DNA from 4 places in the Paenibacillus sp. N119s genome. Region 3 is predicted to be linked to each of the others. Evidence: riboswitches for the same ligand, from Rfam matches in the RefSeq annotation. Region 3 holds a riboswitch; each other region holds the start of a gene.

Region 1 (3,690 bases), on a different contig from region 3:
ATAATGACCCCCCGCCGTTCCTGGGCCAATGCAATTTTGCGCAGCGTCATTTTATTAATAGCTGAACCGCCAGTTTCTATCGTATCTGCCTCGACAGCACGGCGAATGGCTACCGTGTCATCCCGGCCTTCTACCACGATCACTTCCTTGATCATCTTCATTTACCTCCACTGCTACACAGCAACATATATTTATCTTTCCCTGCTTTTGAAAACAAAATAAGAAGAGGATATCCTCTTCTTAGCATGGCATAACTATGTTGTTAATACTATCGCATTGCCCTCAACATACACAACCTGTTTTAGTTGATTTCTGGCTTTACAGGTCCGATCACATATACGGTTTTACCGTGCTTGCGACCAAATTGGTTAGCCCGGCTCAAACTCTCATAATACACATCGATTTTGTGGCCTTTAATGGCGCCACCGGTATCCTCCGCACGGCGGAAGCCCACCCCTTCAATATACACCCACCAGCCGATTGGAATTACACTCGGATCGACAGCGATGGTACGTCCTTCCGTAACACGCGTGCCGGAGGCCGTACGTGTACCGATACCTGACTCCTGTGAGGAGTACGCCGTCATGGAGACGTTTTGTAAAACCTTGCTATATTTAAAATTAATACCTGCTTTACGGACAGCATTGCCCGAACTTACCGTTGTCGCCTTAACCGCATCTCTAGGGCCAACGGAAGCAGCCAGAACGACCGGTTTTTTCTTCGTTCCTACTGCGATTACCTTATCCACGCGATTCTGTGTGACTTCCTTGTTGATCAGCTGTTTGGATACCAGCTTTCCATCATGGTATACCTTTTGAACATGCTGAACTACCACACCCGATTTGCCACTTTGAATGACTCGATTATCGCCTTTATAGAGACTTGGATCGGCCGTTTTGATGACTTGATAAGGCACCTGTTTTTTCTGTGCAACCTGCTGTTTCTTCACACGGACGATTTTTATGTCCATGTTAGCCGAAACAGAGGCATCCAATGCAGGATAAACTTTATCGATTGATGATAATTTATAGCCCGATGTGCGAATCGCACCCTCTACTGTATTTTCTGTTGTGTACAGCTTTTTCGTCTCATTGCCTGAGGACACTCTAACCTGATTGGCACGTTTAATAACTACGCGGTCCCCATCCTGTACTGCTCCGTTAAGCGGCATGGATATTGTATCATGCGGCTGAAGTGAAATAGAATGCTCATTGAGCAAATCTTGGAGCTTGGATTCCCGGGTTTCTACCGCAGATGCCTTACCATCGATGACAAAAAAGACTTGTTTTTTAGATTGCGTGTACATCAGAATTGAAATCATAATCGTTAGTGCGATTAGAAAAATAGCAACCAAAACCGCCTGGCGCACATTCTCTTGCTTCCAACGCAATACGTAAGACATGCTGGATGAGCGTGACTCATGGGTGGTCTCCCCTTTTCGGAAAATGCCCATTTCCTCCGTCCTCCTTACATAGCCCGCCGTCTGGAGTAAGACATAGTTGATCGTTGACGTGACTATAACAGATTTTCTACAAGACAAGCCCGTACTGCGACTGTCCTGCACCATGTACCCGTCTTCGCGGCATGCTGTCCTCCCCTGTTTAACCACAGTATGATGACAGATTTTCTTTTATTCACAACAAAAAAAGCCAAAGAAAGAGACTAGAGAGCTCTTTCGTGGCTTCCGACATGTGTGAATATGCGGGAAAACTCATGCACGAGTTGGCTTCTCTCTTGTTACGCTTACGGGGTTAGCTGTCGGGTTCGGACGTAGAGAGTCGCCCTAGCTTAGGTCAACCGCTCATGGCGGTCGCCTTCACATTCACCCCGAAGACCCAGAAAGAAATCGAAATACGGCTTCTCTACCTGTTCAATCCCATCCAGGATTTGAATTTCGGTCGAGCCGGCTGCTGAAGAGACATTCTCTCCTGCACATACGCCGGACGTACTGTAAGCCATATCGGTTCCCCCGTTCCCTGTAAAAGGGACTCAGCGAGACTGGTTCATGAAATGATTTGTTGATGTTTACACTCAACAACAATTCACTGAAAAGATGATATCCTGTTTGCATGCATGTTGTAAAGCAGGTTTCAAGTACATTTTTTAAAAAATTCGGTTAAAAGTTTGTAATATTCCTGAGTTTACTGCAACAAAATCATAATTAGCTCCGTCTAACTCTTTATTTTGATTGTTTTCTTCGCTTTTTCACTTAATGTCAAATCGTTCCAAGGCATTTTGGGTAGTAATGGATACCAATTCCTCCACCGTAATTCCCTTAATTTGGGCGGCTGCCTCTGCCACCAGTCTCACATGTGCTGACTCATTTCGTTTCCCGCGAAACGGATGGGGTGTCAGGTAAGGTGAGTCCGTTTCAATAAGCAGACGGTCCAGCGGAACCTGGGCCAGCACCTCTTTTGGCTGCTTGGCATTTTTGAACGTTATAGGCCCGCCGAATGAAAGGTGGAAACCCATATCCAGCACCATTTTGGCTGTCTCCCAGCTCCCTGAAAAGGAGTGCATAACCCCGCCAATCTCGCTCGCCTTTTCCTCCCGTAAAATCCTCACAATATCTTCATGTGCATCTCGATTATGGATAACAATTGGCATGTTGAGCTCACGTGCCAGGCCAATTTGATTTCGAAGTACCTGCTGCTGCACATCCTTTGGTGATGTATCCCAATAATAATCCAGACCGATCTCTCCGATCGCTACAACCTTTTTATGACTGCATAACGATGCAATCCATTCTAAATCCCCTTCCTGCATTGTAATAGCATCCTGCGGATGCCATCCAACGGCCGCATAAATAAAATCATACGTCTCAGCTAGCTTCATGGTGGATGGAATGGTCTCACGATTAAATCCGATATTAATCATCCGTGTTACTCCTGATTCGACAGCACGTGCTATAACTTCTTCACGATCCTCGTCAAATTGTGGTGCATCCAAGTGAGTATGAGTGTCGAATAAATCCAAGGTTTTCATCTCCTCTTTTTACTTACATTTCTATATATTTGTCTATTGTTTGACAAAATAATTACTTATTTCGGAAGGAAGCCTGTCTTTTACCCCGTTCAGTTTATTCTGGGGAAAATACATATGATATTTCCCTCGGTGAATACCACTTATTGAACGTACGATTTCCGAAACTTCAGATATTTCCCGCACCTCGCCCTGACGTCCGAGCAGCAAAATCTGATTGTCCGTTGAACCGCCCTGTCGAAACACATCATAAGGAAGATCTGTCGGAAAATCAATTTCAAGATCATACTCCGGGTCCAATCCAGCCTTTTCCAAAGCCTCTCGAATATGGTTAACGGTATCTGTATCCATATTTTCAATCTCTACATATTTATACAATCTACGGTCCATAAACCGACTGCTCAAATCACTTAAAATTTCGTCCTTTTCTCGTTTCCATTGGCTAAACACTGTCTGAATCAAAGACTCATCGAGCATCAAATACTGCTCCACGGTAAGCTCTCCTTTGAACAGATCAGGCAGCGGATCAAGCAGAAAACCAAATTCATATCCGTTTTTGAACAATTCCTTTGCTCTCTTGAAAATTTTACGTAACAGGATTTCCGAGCTGCGTGTTACAGGATGGAAATAAATTTGCCAGTACATCTGATAGCGTGACATTAGATAATCTTCGACTGCATGCATCCCCGACTCCTTCACAACAATTCG
Region 2 (3,690 bases), on a different contig from region 3:
AATTGCCCAGCCCTTCACCACGTCGCGTCAAACCTCTCATAAAAGCTGCAGCAACCGATAATCCGGATGCAGCCGAAGTAAACATCATCATCGTGACGAACGCCATCTGTGTCAGATACGTAAGCCCGCTTTCACCGCTATAATGCTGGAGATTCGTATTGGTCATAAAGCTGATTACGGTATTAAAGGCCAATGATGCTTCCATATTACTGTTTCCAACCGGATTGCCCGGGAGTATCGCCTGCAAGCGCAATAGCAGGTAGCTGATCCCTGCAAGCACCACATTGGTTGCAATGAAACTCAAAGCATATGTGGTCCAACGCATGCTTTCCTGTTTCTTCAAGCCTATAGCCTTATAAATCAGCTTTTCCGTTCCACCAAAAATCCGATCCGTCCGATTCGGTTCATTTGAAAATACGTGATACATATAGGTCCCCACTGGCTTAACCAAGAGCAGCAATATGACAATCACAATTCCAATTTGCAGTAGCTCCATCCTCTATTCCTCCTTAAAATGCTCCTGCATTTGGAACAACAGACCTAATTCAGACCATCCATTGAGTGCACACGTTTGCGAATATGCCCTTGATGCTTCATTCTTGATCTGCTGTTCCCGCCTGCTCGATCCTATCGTTGACTAGAACTTTTCAGGATTCAGGAGTGCGTAGATTAAATACACGAACACAATAACCGTGAGCCCTAGCACAACGATCATCCTTTTCGCCCTCCTTTTGAGGTCTGCACATCACACCAGCGTATAAACAGCAATATCACTCCATAACTCACAGCCATTACGAGCAGCATGTATAAATCCATCATGTTCCTATCCTCCGTATCGCTCCTCAGATTGTCCTTTTGATTCCATCATAAAATCTTAAACCAGCTATGTTATAAGTGCTTATCCGTTCAGCAAGAAACCCACCTCTCCGTTCAATGTGTAGATCACATGGTCCGCTCCCAATCCCCGATAAATTCCTTGTGGATTACAGCCGTGCGTAATAACATAGATCGGTTCTGATGTTAGTGGCCGACATATTTGCAGGAAACGGCAAGTCAAATTCAAGCTGTTTTCGAACAAATACACACTCCCAATTTCTTTACTAGGAAAATTCCATTTTCCCGCTTGCATCGTATTGATGCGCACAATGTGCTCCACACCCATTTTTTTGAGCTGTCGTTCCTCCTGGGTACTGTTTGTGAGAACTGCAAACGCCAATTTTTTGAACATGAGCAATTTCACAAAACTTCTGCCCGCTTCATTCGGTGCAGTGACAATAATTAACCGACCTTCCATCAGTAGCTCCTCTCCCGGTATAAAAAGACAACAAAAAGAAGCCGAAGGAAAAAGGCTTCCTCCGGCTTCATACATTCCATGATAAAATAAACCATGGCTGCACACGGCGGTTTGTTGCCTCTCCCTGTACGCTTACGAGGTTAGCTGTCGGATTCGGACGTGAGAGTCGCCCTATTTACGGCACTTGACCGAAAAATTCACCCCATGAGACACGCGGCTTTCAAAGCCGTACATGTTCGTTGGTTCCCCCGCTTTTGCAACTGCAAAATTCAGCGCTTTAGACAATTCGTTGTTGCTTCATTGTTGTTAATTTGAAATTACGTCTTGAATCATACACCCGTGCAAGGAAGACTGTAAAGCTCAACAGCAAGGCTATAAATCGACCTTTAGAGCATAAAAGATTAATAATAACGCTTACAACACATCTATGCTTCTCACATCTCTCGAAATCTCTATATTTCACCCCTTTTTGAAAATGAAAGGCATGTCAATATTGGCGTAGGGTAAGGCATGGTTGCTCCTTAATTGTAAAAAGGAAAGAAAATACGCTATATGTACCAGATAATTACCGATTAAACCCGTTTTTATGAGAAAGAACTCCTCAATTAGCCCCATTTGAAGCGCAATTTACCGTTTTGAACAAAAGATGATTTTACAATAGTTCAATGCCTGTATACTCTTCCTGGCTTGCAACCTCCCCTTGAGTTGTTTACAATTTAATTGTAGACTATTGAACGAGGAGGAATAGCATGAGCGTATATGAATATAATGCGCAGACCCTGCAAGGAGCGCAAATTCCTTTATCCACATATGAAGGGAAAGTTCTTCTTATCGTGAACACTGCCAGCAAATGTGGGTTAACCCCCCAATATAAAGCACTACAAGAGCTATACGACCAGTATCATGAACAGGGGCTCGAAATTTTGGGATTTCCCAGCAACCAGTTTGCCAAACAAGAGCCGGGTTCCAACGAGGAGATCTCCGAGTTTTGCCAACTCAATTATGGTGTGACCTTTCCGATGTTCGCCAAAACAGATGTCAATGGTGATCAAGCTCACCCTTTATTTCGTTACCTGACCCACACTGCTCCGGGCGTATTGGGCTCTAAAGCGATCAAATGGAATTTTACTAAATTCTTAATTACACGAAAAGGTAATGTATTTAAGCGTTATGCGCCGCAAACCACTCCAGATAAGCTTGCAGGAGATATTGAAAAGCTTTTGCAGGAAAACTGACAATCTTTCTTCATAACAGTTAACGAGCGATCCGTTGTCATGGGTCGCTTCTGTGGCGGGATGTATAAAGAAAGTTAACAAAAAAAAGCATCCCTTCACATAAAACGTGTCAGGATGCTCTTTAACTAGGTATTGCACATAATGCGGTCGAGAGGACTCGAACCTCCACGGGCGTACGCCCACTACCCCCTCAAGATAGCGTGTCTGCCATTCCACCACGACCGCATGTCATAATGTATTGAGGCAACAGATTTATTATACTCTCTCAGCAACAATTTGTAAACAGAAATATAATAATTATTTTATATGTTACTTTATATAACATATATGAGACATAAGAATATTTTATTTGACATAAAATATTCAATTATGTAAATATATATTACATAATTATTTAAGTTAACTCATTATAAACAATATTAAGTTAAATAATGTTACATAGGTATTCACTTCAAGGAGGCGAACCATCCTGCATAAAGGTAACCGATTGCTAAACTACGCATTATTGTTGGACCCTTCCCTACCCGTTGGTGGTTTCACCCGATTTCACGGACTGGAGGAACGTTTCCGCAATGGATACTTGAACAGTCTACAAGATCTGGAGCATTACATGCGGGACGAGTGGTATCCTCACATTACAACCCTTGACGGCATGGCCATCAAAAATCTGTATGTCGCCATCCAGCAGAATGACGGTTGGCGAATCGCCCTTATTGATAAAATGCTGTATACCCAACATCCTTCCTCGCAGCATATAAAAGAGTCGCGACTTTCCAGTCAGCGTCTGCTCAAGCTCACAAAGGCTCTCTATCCTTGGCTAGAATTTGACCAACTGGAAGACACACTCATTCAATACAAGGCAATCGGCACACTTGCTACTGTCCACACTTGGATTAACTTCCTCCTCGACACTGATATAGAACAGACCATTCACGGCTATTTTGCCACAGCGGTATCCTTCTGTGTCGAAGATGCCTTCAGACTGCTCAATCCTCCTTACGAGGAAAAAAATTCTCTTATTGCTCGCATGACCAGCGAGCTGCTCACCACCTGGAAGAAGTCTAACAAACCTAAGCCAAGCTCATTTCAGCGTCACCTTCTCCACAAACATCGAACCAAATCCTACATCACTCAGCCACCCTATATGAGCCAAAGTAGCCA
Region 3 (3,690 bases):
GACTTACATAATGGACATAATGCCATTCCGTCGGTTTGCCGTCCTTGGCCTCCACGCTGTATTGCCACATGGGGGGCATGACAATCCGATTTCTTAATGAAAGCCCCTTTAATTGATAAGGAGTAAACAAGTCGGTCACTTTTATCCATCCTTCCCTCAGTCTGTATCGTTATAGATAACCTCCCCATTATACACCAGCTATCACGGTATACCGAATCCTTTGTATGACTAAAACTTACGAAATCTTCAGTTGTGTAGGGCTTCACTCCATCAGCAGCATAATTTTGATAGGACAGGTACATAATAGCTGAGAGCACCACTAGGTATCACTGCACGGAAAGGGGGAATATAAATGCGGTACAGGAGAGCTTTGCCGTGTTTAGCGCTGTTACTAGCATTTTCAAGTTTTCCCGTATACGCGGACACGCCTCCCTATATTGGAACGCCCCATCCCAAGGAAGCTGCTGCCGCTACTACTGAACATCCAAGAAAAGATCGAGCTGCTCCAACCTTAGCGATGCTGCGAAAAAAGCATGCGGACATTTTTAAAATGTGCGGCCCGCACACCCGCCAAATTGCCTTAACCTTTGATGATGTGCCCGATTCAAGGTATACGCCGCAGGTTTTGGACGTATTACACGCAAACGGCATCAAAGCTACTTTTTTTATCGTCGGTCATCGTGCTGAAAAACATCCGGGGATCATACGCCGTATCATCCGTGAGGGTCATGCTATAGGAAATCATTCCTATACTCATCCGGATTTCAGGAAGGCCACACCCGAACGATTCCGCTACCAGATTACAAAAACAGAACGCATTTTAGAAGCGAGCGCAGGCTTCCGGCCTAAGTTGATACGACCGCCCTACGGTGAAATCACGGAGCCTCAAATCCAGTGGGCACGTCGTCATGGATACATGATTGTCAATTGGAATGTGGATTCTCTAGACTGGAAGGGATTAAGCAAAACACAAATTCAACGTAACGTAATCCCGGCTACCGGGCCTGGTTCCATTATTTTAATGCATGCAGGTGGAGGCCAAAGTTCTAATTTGCAAGGTACTGTCCAAGCCTTGCCGGGCCTAATCCACTCTCTAAAAGCTAAGGGCTACAAATTCGTCACAGTCCCCCGGCTGCTTCACACATCGGAACGACAATAAAAGTATGCTAAGCTTCGACGATAAACTCCAACTACGTAAAAAGGCTGTCTTGACGAGCAGAATATTTCTGCTTGTAAGACAGCCTTTTTTAGCGATAAGCAACCAGCCATGATAAAATATCGACCCAGTTACGAATTATATGTTGTACGATACAATAGTAAGTTTACATAATATTTATTATGTTATTTAAAACACATCTAGGCAGAATGTTATTTATCAATGACGTACAGTTTCACATCTTGAAAACCAAAGTCGTTTACGAATGATTTATTGCCAGGGATAAAGATATCAATCCGCTTCCCGGTAATGGCGCTGCCCTGATCACGGGCCACGGCCACAAAAGAATGGTCCGGCAAGCCGGGATGGGAATAGCCTGTAACAAGTACCTTGGTTCCCATTGGAATGACTTTCGGGTCTACCGCAATAGTACCTAACTTAAGCGGATTACCGTAATAATCGACAGCACCCCATTTACCGTTTTCATCGGCGGCGGCAGAATATGCTGTTGCTTTCACATCAACCACTTTACTATAATTGAATGTCTTACCCCATGCTTCAATTGTTGGCTTCTCATTCGCGGTTGCTTTTTCCGTAAGAAGCTGTGGCTTCGAATCCGAAGCCGCCTCTACACTTTTTTCGTCTGGCACTTTAATCTGCAGACCTGCGTATATGTTGTTGGCTGCAATATTCGGGTTAGCCTTCGCCAACTCATCTACCGATACTCCATAACGTTGAGCAAGCAAAAAGAAGGTGTCGCCTTCTTTAGCAATATGAAGCGAAGCAGCATCTGCTACTCCAGCTGTCTGTGCCAGCCCTGCAATTGCTGCGGCAAGCACCGCAAATTTCATAGCTTTTCCAATATGTTTTAAGCGTTTCAAAGATATGTACCTCCTCTGTTGTGCCTGCGAGGTTAGCTGTCGGATTCGGGCTCAGGAGAAGCCCTATGCTTGCGCAATTCACCCCTAGGTCATATTCCATACTTTTTATGATGTATTGGAACAATGGCCGTTGTTACGTCCCCCGCACTTCCCATAGTTTGAGTCCAGCACCTGAGTATTTATTATCATAAGTGCTGCCTCGGTAAGTTTTGGCTTCCTGCATAATATCACAATTTTGTAACCTTATCTGCATGAAAATGTTGGGAACCTTGAACATCATACTACACTCATTACAATTTTGTCATTAAGAACCCGTTTTTTGTTACGAAAATATGGAGATATGGTGACAAAAAAAGAAAAGCCCTCCGTGAACCATCGTCACAAGAAGGGCTATGTCAATATTTTATAAAAGCATTTTCTTACAGTACTTTAGCAAGAAAGTCACGAGTACGATCATGGCTTGGTGTACCAAAAACTTGCTCTGGCGTGCCTTGCTCTATAATTTGCCCGTTGTCCATAAAGATGATCCGATCCCCTACCTCACGGGCAAAGCCCATTTCATGTGTCACGATCACCATCGTCATGCCGCCTTCAGCGAGCTTCTTCATTACATCTAGAACCTCTCCAACCATTTCAGGGTCCAGAGCAGAAGTAGGCTCATCAAACAGCATTACGTGCGGCTGCATGGCCAAGGCACGTGCTATCGCAATACGTTGCTTTTGACCGCCGGATAACTGGTTCGGGTAGGTGTTCTTTTTATCCTCAAGACCTACGGTTCGCAGGAGTTCCAGCGCGATTTTCTCTGCTTCTTTCCCCGACTGCTTTTTCACCTGCGTTGGTGCAAGGGTCAAATTCTGCAATATCGTTTTGTGCGGAAACAGATTAAAATGCTGAAAAACCATTCCCATTTTCTCCCGGGTCGCATTAATGTTATGACCACGGGCCGTAATCGGCTCACCCTCAAACAAAATCTCCCCTTCTGTTGGCTGTTCCAACAGATTCAAACAACGCAAAAACGTACTTTTTCCTGAACCACTCGGGCCGATGATGACGACGACTTCACCTTTGGCGATATCTATATCAATACCTTTTAAAATTTCATTTTTACCAAACGATTTACGCAGTTGTTTAACGGTGATCACTGGCTCTCAACTTCCTTTCCCATAAACCCAACAGCTTGGATAAGCTGAACGTCATTACAAAATAAATAGCGGCTGCGATTACGAACGGACTTAATCCTTCATAGGTGATATTCTTAATGACTTGGGCTTGGTACATAATATCCACCATCCCAATGGTCGAAATAATAGATGATTCTTTAATGATGGTAATGAACTCATTACCAATAGCAGGTAATATAGATTTAAATGCTTGCGGTAAAATGACATGACGCATTGCTTTGCCTCGGCCCATCCCGAGCGAGCGGGCAGCTTCCATCTGTCCACGGTCTACGGCCTGAATACCCGCACGGAAAATTTCAGCCAAATATGCCGAACTATTCAGAGACAATGTAATTATACCGGACTGGAGTGGCGTAAAATTTACACCCAGCGTCAAAGCAACTCCATAATGAATGATCATGAGCTGTACCAGCATAGGTGTTCCGCGCAGGATCTCCACATATGCGGTTCCTAGCCACTCGATAATACGAAC
Region 4 (3,690 bases), on a different contig from region 3:
GGCCTTACCCATATTCCACTCTATCCATCGTCGTTCCACCCAAAACAGGCAGTGGAGCCGGCGGTATGGAATATCCGACACTGATCACGGCCGCAGCTGCGGACCAACTGAACCCCGGCTATAATCTGGAACGGACGCTGGTTCATGAGATTGGGCATCAATATTTTTACGGAATGGTAGCCAACAATGAATTTGAGGAGCCTTGGCTGGATGAAGGCTTTACCTCCTATGCAGAAGAACGGCTCATGGAGCAAGAATATGGGCTTATCCCCAACTTGCCGCTACAATCGGGACAGGTAGCTTCTCCGCAGCCGCTAAACCGCGAGTCCTGGAAGTACGGATCAGCGGCTGAGTATGCACAGAATGCCTACTCACGAGGCAAGTTGGTACTACGAGGCATTGAACGTCAGGTGGGTATGAAGAAAATGGACCGAATTATGCGGACCTACGTCCAGACGTACCGATTCAAGCATCCGACCTCACAGGATTTTCAGCGTGTTGTGGAGAGGGTGACTGGACGCTCATGGAGCCACTATTTTGAACAGTATGTATATGACGGCCAGATGGCGGACTTCTCTGTCGATCGCATTATGAACCGCAAGTTGGAGAGTGGATATGAAGCAGTCGTGACGCTCAGCAAAAAAGGAGCAGATTATCCTAAGATCCCTGTTCAATTTACTTTCAAGGATGGCACAACGATATTCAAGGCATGGGACGGTACGGGCAAAAGTACAACCTTTCGACTCAAAAGCAGCTCCCCCGTGTCCTCTGTAGCCGTCGATCCTCTATACACTATTGCCTTGGAGAACAAGCATATTAATAATAACCTGAAGGCTGAATTGAACGAAAAACAACAAACCCGTTGGAGTATAGGTGTAACCAAGCTGTTGGAGACACTGCTTGGAAGTCTGTCATGGTGAGGTGTCTATAGATGCGGACTGTTATAAAAGAAGGCTGGGCGCTAGTGCGCATACGCTTTTATATCGTTATCATTTTATTTCTATATCGTCTGCTGTGGGGGGTATTTCTCTATCGGCTGGTGCAATCCGCTGTCATCCCGCTGCTGCTTCGTTATCCGGATCAGAGCCAAAACGAGTTGGGAAGGACCTTGTTTTGGATGGAGGGCCAGATCGCCTTGATGGACAGCCGAGAAGTGCACGTATATTTATGGATACTACTAGGGGCAACCGTATTGCGTATATTGATCACACCCTTTATTAGAGCCGGCATCTATCAAAGCCTGTATACCGATGCAACTGAACCGCAAAGCCTGTCCTTCTTCAAAGGGATGAAACGGCATGGTATGTCATCGCTGTTGTATTACATCATCGAGTTGGGTCTGCTGCTGCTCCCCGCCTTTTGGGTGGTACCAAGACTCTATCCTATTGTAGCAGGAACCCTGCAATCTTCCTCTTACCTGCTGCATTTGTTGCCCTATGCCATTGGGTGGATGGCTTACGGGTGGTTCATTCGGCAGTGCATCCTGTATATGCAATTGGGCACAGTCAGTGGTCACACCGTACTATCGTCCCTGCTCGCCTTCTTTCGCCAGCTTCTTCCCGCTGTCGGCGTATCCTTGCTGCTCGGTGCTTGTGTGCTACTGGTCTTCGGTCTATTTGGCACCGTGGCGATGATTTGGACTGGTATGTTGGCGCTGATTCTCCAGCAATCGTATCATTTTGTTACCAGTCTAGTCAGGCTGTGGCATATCAGTTCACAGTACCGACTATGGCATATCGATATCTCCAGCAGGAGTTAACCCCTCTCTTTATGCTATCTTCTGCATTTTCAGCTGTCGAAAAAAACTTTTTCTTCCCCGTCCTCACGACACATAACTGAATACTGTTAACAGAATCTGTTCCTACGATGTTAGGAACAGATTTTTTTTGTAACTTTTTGCGATGAAACATTTGCCAAAGCCTGCTGTCTTTGTTACAATAATCGCAGTGAACTGATAGTAACAACTTTGTAATCTTTATTGTAACCTTTATCTTAAAAACATCGTTGTCGTGAATACTGCTCTCCAAGGTGCACATCTTAAGTTAAGCCTAATTCCTGGCACCTAGGAAGCGGGGGAACCAGTTTGGGTGAATTGATCTCGCAACAGAGTGGTCATAGGGGAACCTTCTACCGAATCCTTAAGCTAACCTCGCAGGCAATTGGAAGGGGTATATTTTTTTTGAAGAAGAAGCTAACGATCGCAGCTATGGGTCTCGCCATTGCCTTTACATCCTTTACTTTCGGTGGCGGCAGTGCATTCGCAGACTCCAAGATGGACCAGGTCATCCAAGATGCCAAAGGAACGAGCTACAGAAGCGGAGGCACTACACTCGAGGGATTCGATTGCTCCGGCTTCACAATGTATGTATTCAACAAACTGGGAATTAAACTGCCGCATCAATCTGGATCACAATTCAAAATGGGATCTTCTGTATCCCGTGATGAAATGAGACCAGGAGACCTAGTGTTCTTCAACACCACAGGAAGAGGCATTTCCCATGTAGGTATCTTCGTAGGTGAAGGGAAATTCGCCCACTCCTCGACTTCACGTGGTGTAGTAGTTAGCTCACTGAACGAAAATTATTACGCTAACCGTTTTGTCGGTGCAAAAAGAATTATGAGCACAGACGCTTACCATTCTGTAGCTTCAGAAATTCCTGATGACGACAACGTAGAATAACCACCGCACAGCAAGCTAACCCTAGCCGCAATTTGATTCTGGCCGGAATCGAATTGCGGTTTTTTATGTCCACTACATCAGTCATGATTATCAATACTGACGAACTGACGCCTCAAAAGGTTTCAGTGTTAGCGAACATCGTCGGTTTTACAGTCACCGCTGGGGGAGCATTGAACGGTAAATTCCTTCTTATTGAATGTATACCCGACTTAGGTACGAAATAAACACGCTTGCCATTCCTCTTTAACTTGTCTACAATCTGTTGTTAATGATTGAAGTACGCAAAAGGAGGAATGGAAAAGTGCCTGCCTCAATATCCAACTACCGGATCGTGCCGATGGACGAGCATCAAGCGGCTGAAATCTGTGAGTGGCGCTATGATCCCCCCTACAATATATATGGCTGGCTTCCATGGGAACAAATGAAGGCACTTGAAGTCGAATTTGGGAGTCCTACGCTTCGCCAAGAGCAATATGTTGCCGTACTGGACGCAGAGAATAAGCTTGCGGGATTTGCTCAATATTTTCCTATGGTTGGTGTGACCCGGCTGGGTCTTGGAATGCGTCCTGAAAGATGCGGACATGGCACAGGCTCCGACTTTGTCCGGGCCATTGCCGAGGAAGCCAGACGACGCCACCCGCAGAATGAGATTGACCTAGAGGTGCTCACGTGGAATCAACGGGCTATTCGAGCCTATAAGGCAGCTGGATTCGAGCTGACCGATACCTATGAGCGCCAGACTCCAGATGGCAGAAAGCCGTTCCATTGTATGGTATATTATCCTGAACATTAGAACCGGGCTTTATAAATAAAAGCGCCTTCGCTATACAACCGCGATGTTGTATAGCGAAGGCGCTTTTAGCATATACGACAGATCATTACAAACTTAATGACCGCTGCGCATTTTTTCAAAAGCTTCATTATATTGTTGGGCTTCTTTAATATCTACAGCCATAATACCGCCATCGTCCCAAGAGGTCAAACGCAGAGTCACGGTCTTGTAATCAATC

Evidence for each region. A riboswitch is a leader RNA that binds a small molecule or an ion and turns the genes downstream of it on or off. The one in region 3 is predicted to bind cyclic di-AMP.
Region 1: another riboswitch for cyclic di-AMP. It lies ahead of AC5V8P_RS08435 (resuscitation-promoting factor); the one in region 3 lies ahead of AC5V8P_RS12345 (3D domain-containing protein).
Region 2: another riboswitch for cyclic di-AMP. It lies ahead of AC5V8P_RS00710 (hypothetical protein); the one in region 3 lies ahead of AC5V8P_RS12345 (3D domain-containing protein).
Region 4: another riboswitch for cyclic di-AMP. It lies ahead of AC5V8P_RS04950 (C40 family peptidase); the one in region 3 lies ahead of AC5V8P_RS12345 (3D domain-containing protein).

Annotation. Positions count from the first base shown of each region.
Region 1 covers NZ_JCAJRU010000049.1:8,656-12,345, forward strand. Annotated here, with positions in the region: gene rnmV (ribonuclease M5) at 1-155, opposite strand, end outside; gene AC5V8P_RS08435 (resuscitation-promoting factor) at 302-1,453, opposite strand; cyclic di-AMP (ydaO/yuaA leader) riboswitch at 1,725-2,005, opposite strand; gene AC5V8P_RS08440 (TatD family hydrolase) at 2,206-2,976, opposite strand; gene AC5V8P_RS08445 (HD domain-containing protein) at 3,019-3,690, opposite strand, start outside.
Region 2 covers NZ_JCAJRU010000002.1:28,058-31,747, reverse strand. Annotated here, with positions in the region: gene kdpA (potassium-transporting ATPase subunit KdpA) at 1-496, opposite strand, end outside; gene kdpF (K(+)-transporting ATPase subunit F) at 638-715, opposite strand; gene AC5V8P_RS00710 (hypothetical protein) at 899-1,294, opposite strand; cyclic di-AMP (ydaO/yuaA leader) riboswitch at 1,408-1,579, opposite strand; gene AC5V8P_RS00705 (glutathione peroxidase) at 2,044-2,529, shown strand; tRNA gene AC5V8P_RS00700 (tRNA-Leu) at 2,672-2,754, opposite strand; gene AC5V8P_RS00695 (urease accessory protein UreF) at 3,017-3,690, shown strand, end outside.
Region 3 covers NZ_JCAJRU010000091.1:5,379-9,068, reverse strand. Annotated here, with positions in the region: gene AC5V8P_RS12355 (NADH:flavin oxidoreductase/NADH oxidase) at 1-139, opposite strand, end outside; gene AC5V8P_RS12350 (polysaccharide deacetylase family protein) at 353-1,159, shown strand; gene AC5V8P_RS12345 (3D domain-containing protein) at 1,369-2,037, opposite strand; cyclic di-AMP (ydaO/yuaA leader) riboswitch at 2,044-2,217, opposite strand; gene AC5V8P_RS12340 (amino acid ABC transporter ATP-binding protein) at 2,457-3,179, opposite strand; gene AC5V8P_RS12335 (ABC transporter substrate-binding protein/permease) at 3,166-3,690, opposite strand, start outside.
Region 4 covers NZ_JCAJRU010000022.1:4,645-8,334, reverse strand. Annotated here, with positions in the region: gene AC5V8P_RS04960 (M1 family metallopeptidase) at 1-920, shown strand, start outside; gene AC5V8P_RS04955 (hypothetical protein) at 932-1,759, shown strand; cyclic di-AMP (ydaO/yuaA leader) riboswitch at 2,036-2,173, shown strand; gene AC5V8P_RS04950 (C40 family peptidase) at 2,180-2,680, shown strand; gene AC5V8P_RS04945 (hypothetical protein) at 2,746-2,904, shown strand; gene AC5V8P_RS04940 (GNAT family N-acetyltransferase) at 2,982-3,473, shown strand; gene AC5V8P_RS04935 (4a-hydroxytetrahydrobiopterin dehydratase) at 3,567-3,690, opposite strand, start outside.